One region of the Variovorax sp. 01N425 genome, then DNA from elsewhere that is predicted to be linked to it. Evidence: riboswitches for the same ligand, from Rfam matches in the RefSeq annotation. Region 1 holds a riboswitch; each other region holds the start of a gene.
What was found. Region 1 has a riboswitch for cobalamin ahead of cobM (precorrin-4 C(11)-methyltransferase). Riboswitches for the same ligand answer to the same signal wherever they lie in the genome.
Positions count from the first base shown of each region.

Region 1 (3,263 bases):
CGGCAAGCTGCGCGCGCTGGCCGTCACCACCGCCAAGCGTTCCGCCGTACTGCCCGAGGTGCCGACGCTCGAGGAGGCCGGGCTCAAGGGCTTCGACATCGGCACCTGGTTCGGCGTGCTCGCGCCGGCCGGAACGCCGAAGGACATCACCGCAAAGCTCCACATCGAGATGGCCAGGATCATCAAGTCGCCGGAGTTCGCCGAGCGGATGCGCGCGATCGGCGCCGACCCGATCGGCGACAGCTCCGCCGAGATGGCGGCCCGCATCCGCGAGGAGACGGCGAAGTTCGCGAGGCTGGTCAAGGAGGGGAAGGTCGCGGTCGAGTAGGCCGGATTCACGACGATCTTGTTACTCCCCGCTGCGCTCGCCAGTCCCTAGAGTTGCCTTGCGGCGCCAACCACGGCGCGCCACAAGGAGCCGGCGATGAGCAGCAACAGCAGGAACAGCAGGAACAGCAGCAAGAACGACCGCGTCGCGCAGGCGCTCGGCATCTATCGAAGCATCGCGGCGTGCAACGAGCGCCTTGCGCGCGGCAACGACGTCCACGCGCTCACGGCGGCGTTGATGCTGCCCTGCTACCACGCCGAGTTCAGGCGCGTGGCGAGCGAGCTGAACCATTCGGAGCAGGACGAGCTGGGCGCCGCGCTCGAACGCTACCTGCCTGGCAACGCCGCAGTGACCGCGTCCTACAACGAACTCCTGGTTGGCCTGCGGCTGCGGCCGGCCCGCTGATCTGCCCACACAGACCCGGGAGCCATGCCGACGCGCGGCTGTTCTGATCCAGAACAACCCCGCGTACCAGGGCGATTTCGCCGCGGCCCGCAAGGAACTGCGCGGGCGTCTCGGCCTGGACAGGTGATCGCCCGCCGCCCCGCCGCAAGCGGCTGATACACTTTGCGCGCGTTGTCAGGTGTCCTGGCGCCCCGTGTAAACGGCGGGGTGGCCAGGGTGAAACGGGAAGTCGGTGCGCGGCGGTGGAGAGAACACCGCGCAATGCCGACGCTGCCCCCGCAACGGTAAACGAGTCAAGAAGCAAGACCCCGGGATTCGGTCCCGCGCCACTGTGCCGCGAACGGCATGGGAAGGTGGTCTTGCTGCAGAGCCGATGGCTCTGCGCTCGTGAGCCCGGAGACCGGCCTGACGACCAGCGCATGACCTTGCGGTGGGCGAGGATCGGCGGGCGGCGCATGGCGTCCGGCTCGATGCAGGTGTGCATCCGCCGGAACCGCATCCACTGGCGCCCCTCCGATTTCTCTCCCCCCGCCCGGTCGTACCGACCATCTATCGCGCGGCGGGCGCGGAGGAATCATCATCATGAACAAGCGAGCCATCGCTCCAGGCAGTGCGCCGACGCCGGGAACCGTGTGGTTCGTCGGTGCGGGCCCGGGCGATCCGGAACTCATCACCGTCAAGGGCCGCGGCCTCGTCGAGCGCGCCGGGGCGATCCTGTTCGCGGGCTCGCTCGTGAGCGAAACCGCCATGCGCTGGGCGCGGCCGGACTGCGCCATTGCCGACAGCAAGGACATGACGCTCGAGCAGATGTCGGCCTGGCTGATCGCGCAGGCCGCGCGCTGCGAGACCGTGGTGCGCCTGCAGACCGGCGACCCGGGCCTGTACGGCGCACTGATCGAGCTGGTGCAGCCGCTGGATGCGGCGGGCGTGCCGATCGGCGTGGTGCCGGGCGTGTCCTCCGCCATGGCCTCGGCGGCGGCGGCGGTGGAAAGCCTCACGCTGCCCGAGGTCACGCAGACCGTGATCTTCACGCGCGTCGAAGGCCGCACGCCCATGCCCGAGGGCGAGTCGCTCGAGGCGCTCGCCGCGCACCACAGCACGCTGTGCATCTTCCTGAGCATCACCCTGATGGGCAAGGTCACGGCCGCGCTCACGGCCGCCGGCTGGTCGCCCGATGCGCCCGTGGTGGTGGTTCACAAGGCAAGCTGGCCGGGCGAAGAGAAGATCGTGCGCGGCACGGTCGCGACCATCCAGGCGCTGTGCCGCGAGGCCCGCATCGCGAGCCAGTCGATGATCATCGCCAGCCCCACGCTGGGCGCGCGGCAGTGGACCACGCTCGCCAAATCCAAGCTCTACGACGCGAGCTTCACGCACCGCTTCCGGCGCGCGAGCGTTCCCGTCCAAACCCTGCGCCAGGAACTCCCATGAACTCCGAAACCATTCTGCTGGTGGGCCACGGCTCGCGCGAAAAATCCGGCAACGACGAGATCGAGGCCTTTGCCGCGCAATGGCGCGAGCGGCAGCCGGGCTGGCGCATCGAGGTCTGCTTCATCGAGTTCTCCGAGATCACGATGAGCGAGGGCCTGCGCCGCGCGGCCGAGAGCGCGCGGCGCGTGATCGTGGTGCCGCTCATCCTCAATGCCGCGGGCCACGTGAAGATGGACGTGCCGCAGGCCATCGACGGCGCCCGGCTCAAGTACCCGATGGTGCAGTTCCTCTACGCGCCGCACCTCACGGCCTGCGATCCGATCCTCGCGATCCTCAAGCGCCGCCTCAAGGACGCGATGCAGGCGCTCGACATGCCCGACCCGACCACCACCGGCGTGGTGATCCTGGGCCGGGGTTCGTCGGACCGCCAGGCCAATGGCGACATGGCCAAGATGGCGCGCTGGCTGATGGAGGAGACCGACCACGAGCTGGTCGACCTTGCCTTCACCGGCATCACCTACCCGCGCCTGGAGAAGGCCGTGCAGCGCCAGGGCCTGCTGGGCATGAAGCAGGTGGTGGTGCTGCCCTACTACCTGTTCAACGGCACGCTGGTCGAACGCATCGCGCGCCAGGTCGAGCACCTGAAGGCGCAGTACCCGACGATCCGTTTCGTTTCCACGCGCTACTTCGGCTTCGAGCCCGAGATCTTCGCGCTGCTCGAACAGCGCGTGGACGACCTGCGGCGCGGCGCGCCGGCCGCGCTCATGCCTTGCGACGGCTGCAAGTTCCGCGACTTTGCGGTGGAGCACGGGCTGGGCGGCCACCACCATGGCGATGCGGCGGCGCACGGCCACGACCACGACCACGATCACGACCACGCGCATGGCCACGTCCATGCGCACGACGCGGTGCCGGCGCTGCGATGAAGCCGACGCACGCCCCGGCGGCCAACGTCGTCACCGAGCAGCTCACCGCGGCGGGCCGCGCCATCGAGCACGACTCCTTCGCGGTGATCGACCGCGAGGTGGCCTCGCATGCCTACACGGCCGACCAGTGGCCCGTGGTGCGCCGCATGATCCATGCGAACGCCGACTTCGACTTC
Region 1 covers NZ_JBFTRJ010000006.1:215,728-218,990, forward strand. Annotated here, with positions in the region: gene AC1DSC_RS12865 (tripartite tricarboxylate transporter substrate binding protein) at 1-328, shown strand, start outside; gene AC1DSC_RS12870 (hypothetical protein) at 425-733, shown strand; cobalamin riboswitch at 893-1,156, shown strand; gene cobM (precorrin-4 C(11)-methyltransferase) at 1,316-2,161, shown strand; gene AC1DSC_RS12880 (sirohydrochlorin chelatase) at 2,158-3,087, shown strand; gene AC1DSC_RS12885 (precorrin-8X methylmutase) at 3,084-3,263, shown strand, end outside.

Region 2 (3,263 bases), on a different contig from region 1:
CAGCGCAAAGACGATGGCCAGCACCGTGCCCTTGAGCAGCGCGAACACGCCCAGGCTGCCCAGCAGGCTGCCGATGACGATGCCGGGCGCCAGGCGCCGCACGATGTCCCAGCGCACCGCGCCGCGCTTGTGATGGGCGCGCACGCTGGACACCGAGGTGAAGATGATCGTGGCCATCGAGGTGGCGATCGCCATCTTCACGGCAAGATCGGAGGCCACCCCGCGGTGCCCCATGATGATCGTGATGAACGGCACCATGAGCATCCCTCCGCCGATGCCCAGCAGGCCCGCCAGGAAACCGGTGCCCAGGCCGAGCGCGGCCAATTCGGCGATCAGGAGGGGGTCGAGCAGGGAAGTCACGCAGCGGAGCCTTGAAAAAAAGCAACGGCCCCGTGCAGCGCATGCAGGGGCCGTATGAACGGAAAAAGGTGTCTGCAAGTGGGCGCCGAACCCGCATCCTGAACCAGGGTTCAGGTGGGCGAGGGCAGCAAGACTTCGGGTTCATCTGACGCGAGATGATCACACCCGTCAAGCGATGTACCAAGCCCGGCTCCGGAGAGCATTGGAACAAGGAAATATTAAGCCCGACGCGCACCGCAGACAGTTCGGATTTTACGCCCCGGACGGGCCGGGTGCTTCCGCTCAGAGTAAATGGTCATCGCCCGCGAGGGCTTGATCGAGTTTCTGAATGAGCTGGGCGGCCTTGGCATCGGCGTCGCCGCCCTCTGCCGAGGAGGCCGCGGCCAGGGGAGGCGGCGCGGCCGCGGCGGCCGCCTGCTGGGCCGCCAGGTCGAAAGCCAGGTTCAGCGAAGCGAGCACCGCGATGCGGTCGCGCGCCTTCACCTTGCCCGCATCGCGGATCTTGCACATGGCCGCGTCCACGCGCTCGACGGCTTCGCGCAGCTGCGCCTCGCCGCCTTCGGGGCAGCCGAGCAGATAGCTCTGGCCCATGATCTGAACTTCAATCTGCTTCATGCGGGGGAATCTTGGGAAGGTGGTTCGGCCGGCAGCCGCTCGAGCAGCGCATCGAGGCGCGTGCGGGCCGCGGCCAGCCGCGACTTCAACGCGTCGCGCTCGCGCGTGAGCGCTTCGACCTGCTCCTGCAGCAGCGCATTGGTGCGCTGCACCTCTTCATGACGCACGAGCAGGCGTTCCACACGCTCGGCGATCTGGTCGATGGGGCTGGAGGCGGGCATGGTTGGCGATTGTAGTTTCCCCGGCGGACGGCAGGCGGCGCAACTTTTGGCTTACTGCGCTGGCCGAGGCCCTAAAATCCTGCGCGTTGGTGCCTGCGGCGTGGTTCACACGCCGCGGTTCAACGGGAAGCAGGAGTGAACGCCCCCGGAAACGGAACAGGGCCGAAGCCGCCTGCGCTGCCCCCGCAACGGTCAAGCAGTCGACGCCGCAAGCGTCAACCTCATCCATCAAGCCACTGGGTGCCCTGAAACAGGCGCCTGGGAAGGCGGTGGGGTCGCACTGCCAGCCCGGATACCGGCCAACAAGGCGGCTGCCGCATGCGCGATCGATTTTCGATTCGGCGCGCAAGGCAGCCATTGCGCCCAAGCGCCGGCGGGGAAGCCGGCGACGGGCATAGACGTTCGTTCGCTCCATTCATGACTTCCTGTGGTTTCCTTTCCCTCGGCCGTGCGCCTGCGCGCCGCCGCCTTGCCTGCCTGCCGCTCGCGCTGGCCTCTGCTTTCGGCGGCATGGCGCTGCTTCAACTGCCGGCCGTCGCGCATGCCCAGCAGGATGCGCCGGCACTCGGCGAAACCGTGGTCACCGCCAACCGCACGCCGCAGCCGCTGTCGGACCTCGTGGGCGACGTGTCCGTGGTCGACCGCCAGACCATCGAGCGCAGCGGCGCGGTCGGCGTGGCCGACGTGCTGGCGCGCCTGCCCGGCATCGAGATCACGCGCAACGGCAGCGTGGGCAACACCACCAGCCTGTACATCCGCGGCGCCGAGACCCGCTTCACGGCCGTCTACGTCGACGGCGTGCGCGTCGATTCGCAATCGACCGGCGGTGCCGGCTGGGAAAGCATTCCGCTCTCGCAGATCGACCGCATCGAAGTGCTGCGCGGCCCGGCCGCCGCGGTGTACGGCTCCGATGCCGTGGGCGGCGTGATCCAGCTCTTCACCAGGCGCGGCGAAGAAGGCGTGGCGCCTTACGCGGGCATCGGCTTCGGCAGCCACGGCCTGCGCAAGGCGGAGGCGGGCGTGAGCGGCAAGTCGGGCGCCTTCGACTATTCGCTGGGCGCGGCGCACGAGGAAAGCCGGGGCTTCAACGTGCTGCCGATGGACAAGCGCACGCCCTCCAAGGACGGCTTCACCAGCCCCGACCGCGACGGCTACCGCAGCAATTCCGGCAACCTGCGCCTGGGCTACCAGCTCACGCCGAACCAGCGGCTGGAAGCCACGCTGCTGTACAGCGACATGGAAGCCGGCTACGACCCGCCGGTGAGCTTCAGGACCAAGCCGCCGATCCTCTTCCGGAACGACATCTCGAACAACACGCTGCGCACGGCCGGGCTCTCGTGGTCGGCCAAGTGGAACGACATCTACAGCACGCGCGTGCAGGTCACCGATTCGCAGTCGGTCTACAAGACCCAGCCTTCGTTCTACCGCACCGAAACCAATCTGCGCGGCTACCTGTTCCAGAACGAATTCCGCTTCGGCCCGCACCTGGTGACGGCCACGCTCGAGCGCCGCGAAGACGCGCTCGAGAATGCGCCCACCATCAGCAGCGGCCTGCTCTCGAGCAAGCGCTCGCAGGACGCGGTCTCGCTCGGCTATGGCTTCGTGCAGGGCGCGCATTCGCTCCAGCTGCATGTGCGCCATGACGACGACAGCGAATTCGGCGGCAAGGCCACCGGCAGCGCCGCCTACGGCTACGCGATCACGCCGCGCCTGCGCGCCACCGTCTCGGCCGGCACCGCCTTCCGCGCGCCCACGCTCTACCAGCGCTTCAGCGAATACGGCGTGGCCAGCCTCAAGCCCGAGTCGAGCCGCAACGTCGAACTCGGCCTGCAGTACACCGACGGCGGCACGCATGCGGGCATCGTCGTCTACCAGAACCGCGTCGAGAACCTGATCGTGTTCGACGGTTCGGCCACCAACTGCCGCTCCGGCTTCGGCTGCTATGCCAGCACCGCGCGCGCCCGCTACCAGGGCGTGACGCTGTCGGGCGGGCACCGCATCGGTGACGTGAGCCTGCGCGCATCGCTCGACTTCCAGGACCCGCGCGACCTCGACACCGACCACCTG
Region 2 covers NZ_JBFTRJ010000020.1:18,110-21,372, forward strand. Annotated here, with positions in the region: gene AC1DSC_RS28165 (sulfite exporter TauE/SafE family protein) at 1-360, opposite strand, end outside; gene AC1DSC_RS28170 (cell division protein ZapA) at 643-975, opposite strand; gene AC1DSC_RS28175 (hypothetical protein) at 972-1,196, opposite strand; cobalamin riboswitch at 1,268-1,514, shown strand; gene AC1DSC_RS28180 (TonB-dependent receptor domain-containing protein) at 1,614-3,263, shown strand, end outside.
Region 2: another riboswitch for cobalamin. It lies ahead of AC1DSC_RS28180 (TonB-dependent receptor domain-containing protein); the one in region 1 lies ahead of cobM (precorrin-4 C(11)-methyltransferase).

Region 3 (3,263 bases), on a different contig from region 1:
CAACTGGCTGCGCTGGTCACGCCGGAGGCGATGATGGGCGTCGCGCTGGTATCGCCGCCTGCAGCGGCCTGAGGCAGCGTGCCATGTTCACTCGCTTTGAGGAATACGCGGCTTCCCAGATGCTGGGCCATGCCGACTCGCCGCCGCGCAGCCAGGGCAAGCTGTTCTTTGCAGAGGCCTGGCAACGGCAGCTCTTCGGGTTGACGCTGGCCGTGGCCAAGCAGGGGCACTTCGACTGGGAAGACTTCCGCCAGCACTTGATTGAATCGATCGGCGACTGGGAACGGCTTGAATGCGCTGCCCAGCCGCCTTGGGACTACTACGAGCGGTTCTTTGGGGCGCTGCTGCAGGTTCTGGCGCGGCAGCAGGTAGTGACTGAAGGCGAACTGGCCCGGGTCTTGGTCGATCGGCCGTTGCGGAGCCATGAATGAGCGCCGAGTGGCTGTCCTTTTCGGGCTTGGTTCTGATGTTCGCGCTGGGGCTGCGGCACGGATTGGACCCCGACCACATTGCCTGTATCGACGGACTGACTTGGCGGGCTCTGGACCGCAGTGCCCACCACGGCCATGCGCCCTGGATTGGCACGCTGTTCGCGCTCGGCCACGGGCTGCTCGTCACCGCGATCGCAGCGGGTGTGAGCCAGCTCCCTCATGACGTGCATGTGCCTGAGGCTCTGGTGGCGGTGTTCGACTGGATTCCCACGGCATTGCTTGTGCTGGTCGGGACGATGAACCTGCACCTCCTGCGACGCCGCGATGTTGCGTTCGCGCCTGCCGGGTGGAAATTGAAGCTGGTTCCGCGGCGCCTGCGCCTGCACGCCAGCCCGTGGGCGGTGGTGCTGACGGGCGTATTGTTCGCCACGGTGTTCGACACGGCGACCCAGGCGGCGGCCTGGGGATATGTGGCCAGCCACCGCGGCGGCGGCCTGTCGGCAGCGATGGCAGCCGGGTTGGTCTTCACCGCCGGCATGATCATCACCGACACGCTGGACGGCTGGCTGATCTGCAGCATTGACCGCCGTACTGACGGGCAGGATGTTGCCCGCCGCTACCGCCGAGTGCTGGGCTGGCTTGTCGTCTGCATCTCGTACGCGGTGGCTGCGTACAACATCGGCAAGGCACTGCTTCCGGCAATCGAACTTGGCGAGAACGCGTTCTCGCTCAGCGGCCTTGCGTTGGTGCTGGTGATGCTGGTTGTCTGGGCTTGGTCGGTCGGGCGCGCGTGATCCGTGCCTGCACCGGTCTATTGCGATAACTCACAAGGGCCTGCTCAACATTGGCCGTCTGCAATTTTTGCATCAGAGCCGTCGGCGCTTCCTATAATCCGCCCCGGTCGGTAGAACACTCCTTGCTGGAGCGATCCCCGCCACGGTTCGAAGGTGCCCCCCATGCCGGAAATGGTTTGGGAGGTTAAACGGGAAGCAGGTGCGCGCGCCGATGGCGCGCAATGCCTGCGCTGCCCCCGCAACGGTAAGCGGATAGAGAAGTTTCGAGCGAGCACCTGCGGGTGTTCGCAGCCACTGCGCTTGAATCGAGCGTGGGAAGGCGAGGCTTCTGTTGTTGTGCGCAAGCGCATGACAGCAACCCGCGAGCCCGGATACCGGCCTTCGCAATCGCCTTCGGACGCTGCGGGAGTGCGTTTGTCCGTGCTGCTCGGTACCTGCGTGCCGGGTTGGCATCGGCTCGTGCAATTGCAGCGTGTATCTCTTGGAACAGCCCAGCGGGAATGCGGGCTAGAGGAACAGCATATGCGCAAGCCTGCCGAGCTCGGGATCCGGCCCCGGGTTTCCGGTCCTTTCACGACCCAACACATCACGATCCCGGGCCTTGTCGCCCTGCTCGCCAGCACGTCTGCGCTGGCGCAAGTGAGCTTGCGACCGGTCGAGGTGACGGCCCCCCGGCAGGATCAGGCGCCGGCGCTTCAGGCCACAACGACCGAAGTTGCCGGCAGGCTGGGCCTGAGCGTCATGGAAACGCCGGCTTCGGTCGAGGTTATCAGCCAGGAGACCATGGAACGGCGTGGCGCAAGGACTTTCGAGGAGGCCTTGCGCGGCGGCGTGGGCATCACGGCCGGTGGAGCGCCCGGATCGCCATCGGTGATCTCCACGCGCGGCTTCACCGGTGGTTTCATCACCTATCTGTTCGACGGCGATCGCATTGCAGTGCCGACGATGGTGAGCCGTCCCCAGGACACCTGGAACTACGAGCGCATCGAAGTCTTGAAGGGCCCCTCGTCGGTGCTCTACGGTGAAGGCGCCATCGGCGCGGCCGTCAACTTCGTGACCAAGCGAGCCGACCGCAGCAACCCCGGGGCCGAGGCCATGCTGTCCTATGGGAGCTTCGGCACGGCCAGGGCCGGCGTCGGCCTGGGTGTCAACGTGGGCGAGGCCAGCGCTTTCCGACTGGACTACAGCCACCAGGAGACCAACGGGTACATCGACCGCAACAAGCAGCGCTACGACAACCTCACCATGGGCTTCAGCACGGCATTGACGCGGGAGCTCACGCTCGATCTGTCGCTGGACTACGCCAGGGACAGTGCGCTGTCCTACCAGGGCACGCCGCTCGTGCCGCGTGCCTATGCGCTCCAGCCGATGGACATCGTCAGCGACGCCAGCGGGCGAGTGGTCGATCGCGGCATCGCGTTTCGCAACTACAACTTCGACGATGCCGAGATGAGTGCGAACAGCCTCTGGACGCGTGCCAAACTGACTTGGCAGATCGCGCCGGAATGGAAGCTGCGCAACCAGCTTTCCTACTACACGGCCGACAGGACATGGCGCAATTCGGAGTCCTTTGCCTTCGCCGCCCCGGGCCGCATCGTGCGCGACCTGGTCGGTATCACGCACGACCACCAGATCCTCACGGATCGGCTCGATCTCACGAACACGTCGCCGATCGGGGGAATGAAGAACCGGTTCGTGGCGGGGCTTGAATACACGAAGACCGACTTTTCCTCCAACCGCGACTTCTCCAACGGATCGACCGCAGCCAACAATGCGCTCTCGGTGAGCGACTTCGCCACCATCCCGGGACGCTACGGCAACTTTGCCGCGAACCCCGCTCTGTTCGCGGGTGCCGGCAATCGCACGATCTTCGACGCACGGATTCCGACGGGGTCTATCTTCATGGAAGATGCCCTGTCCGTCAGCGAGCGATTGACCCTCGTGGGCGGCTTGCGGCAGGACCACGTGAAGCTGGAGCGCCAGAACATGGACCTCAACACCGGGGCTCGGGCATCGTTCACGCAGAGGTACAAGCCCA
Region 3 covers NZ_JBFTRJ010000009.1:8,598-11,860, forward strand. Annotated here, with positions in the region: gene nthA (nitrile hydratase subunit alpha) at 1-72, shown strand, start outside; gene AC1DSC_RS17205 (nitrile hydratase accessory protein) at 84-431, shown strand; gene AC1DSC_RS17210 (HoxN/HupN/NixA family nickel/cobalt transporter) at 428-1,225, shown strand; cobalamin riboswitch at 1,361-1,622, shown strand; gene AC1DSC_RS17215 (TonB-dependent receptor) at 1,748-3,263, shown strand, end outside.
Region 3: another riboswitch for cobalamin. It lies ahead of AC1DSC_RS17215 (TonB-dependent receptor); the one in region 1 lies ahead of cobM (precorrin-4 C(11)-methyltransferase).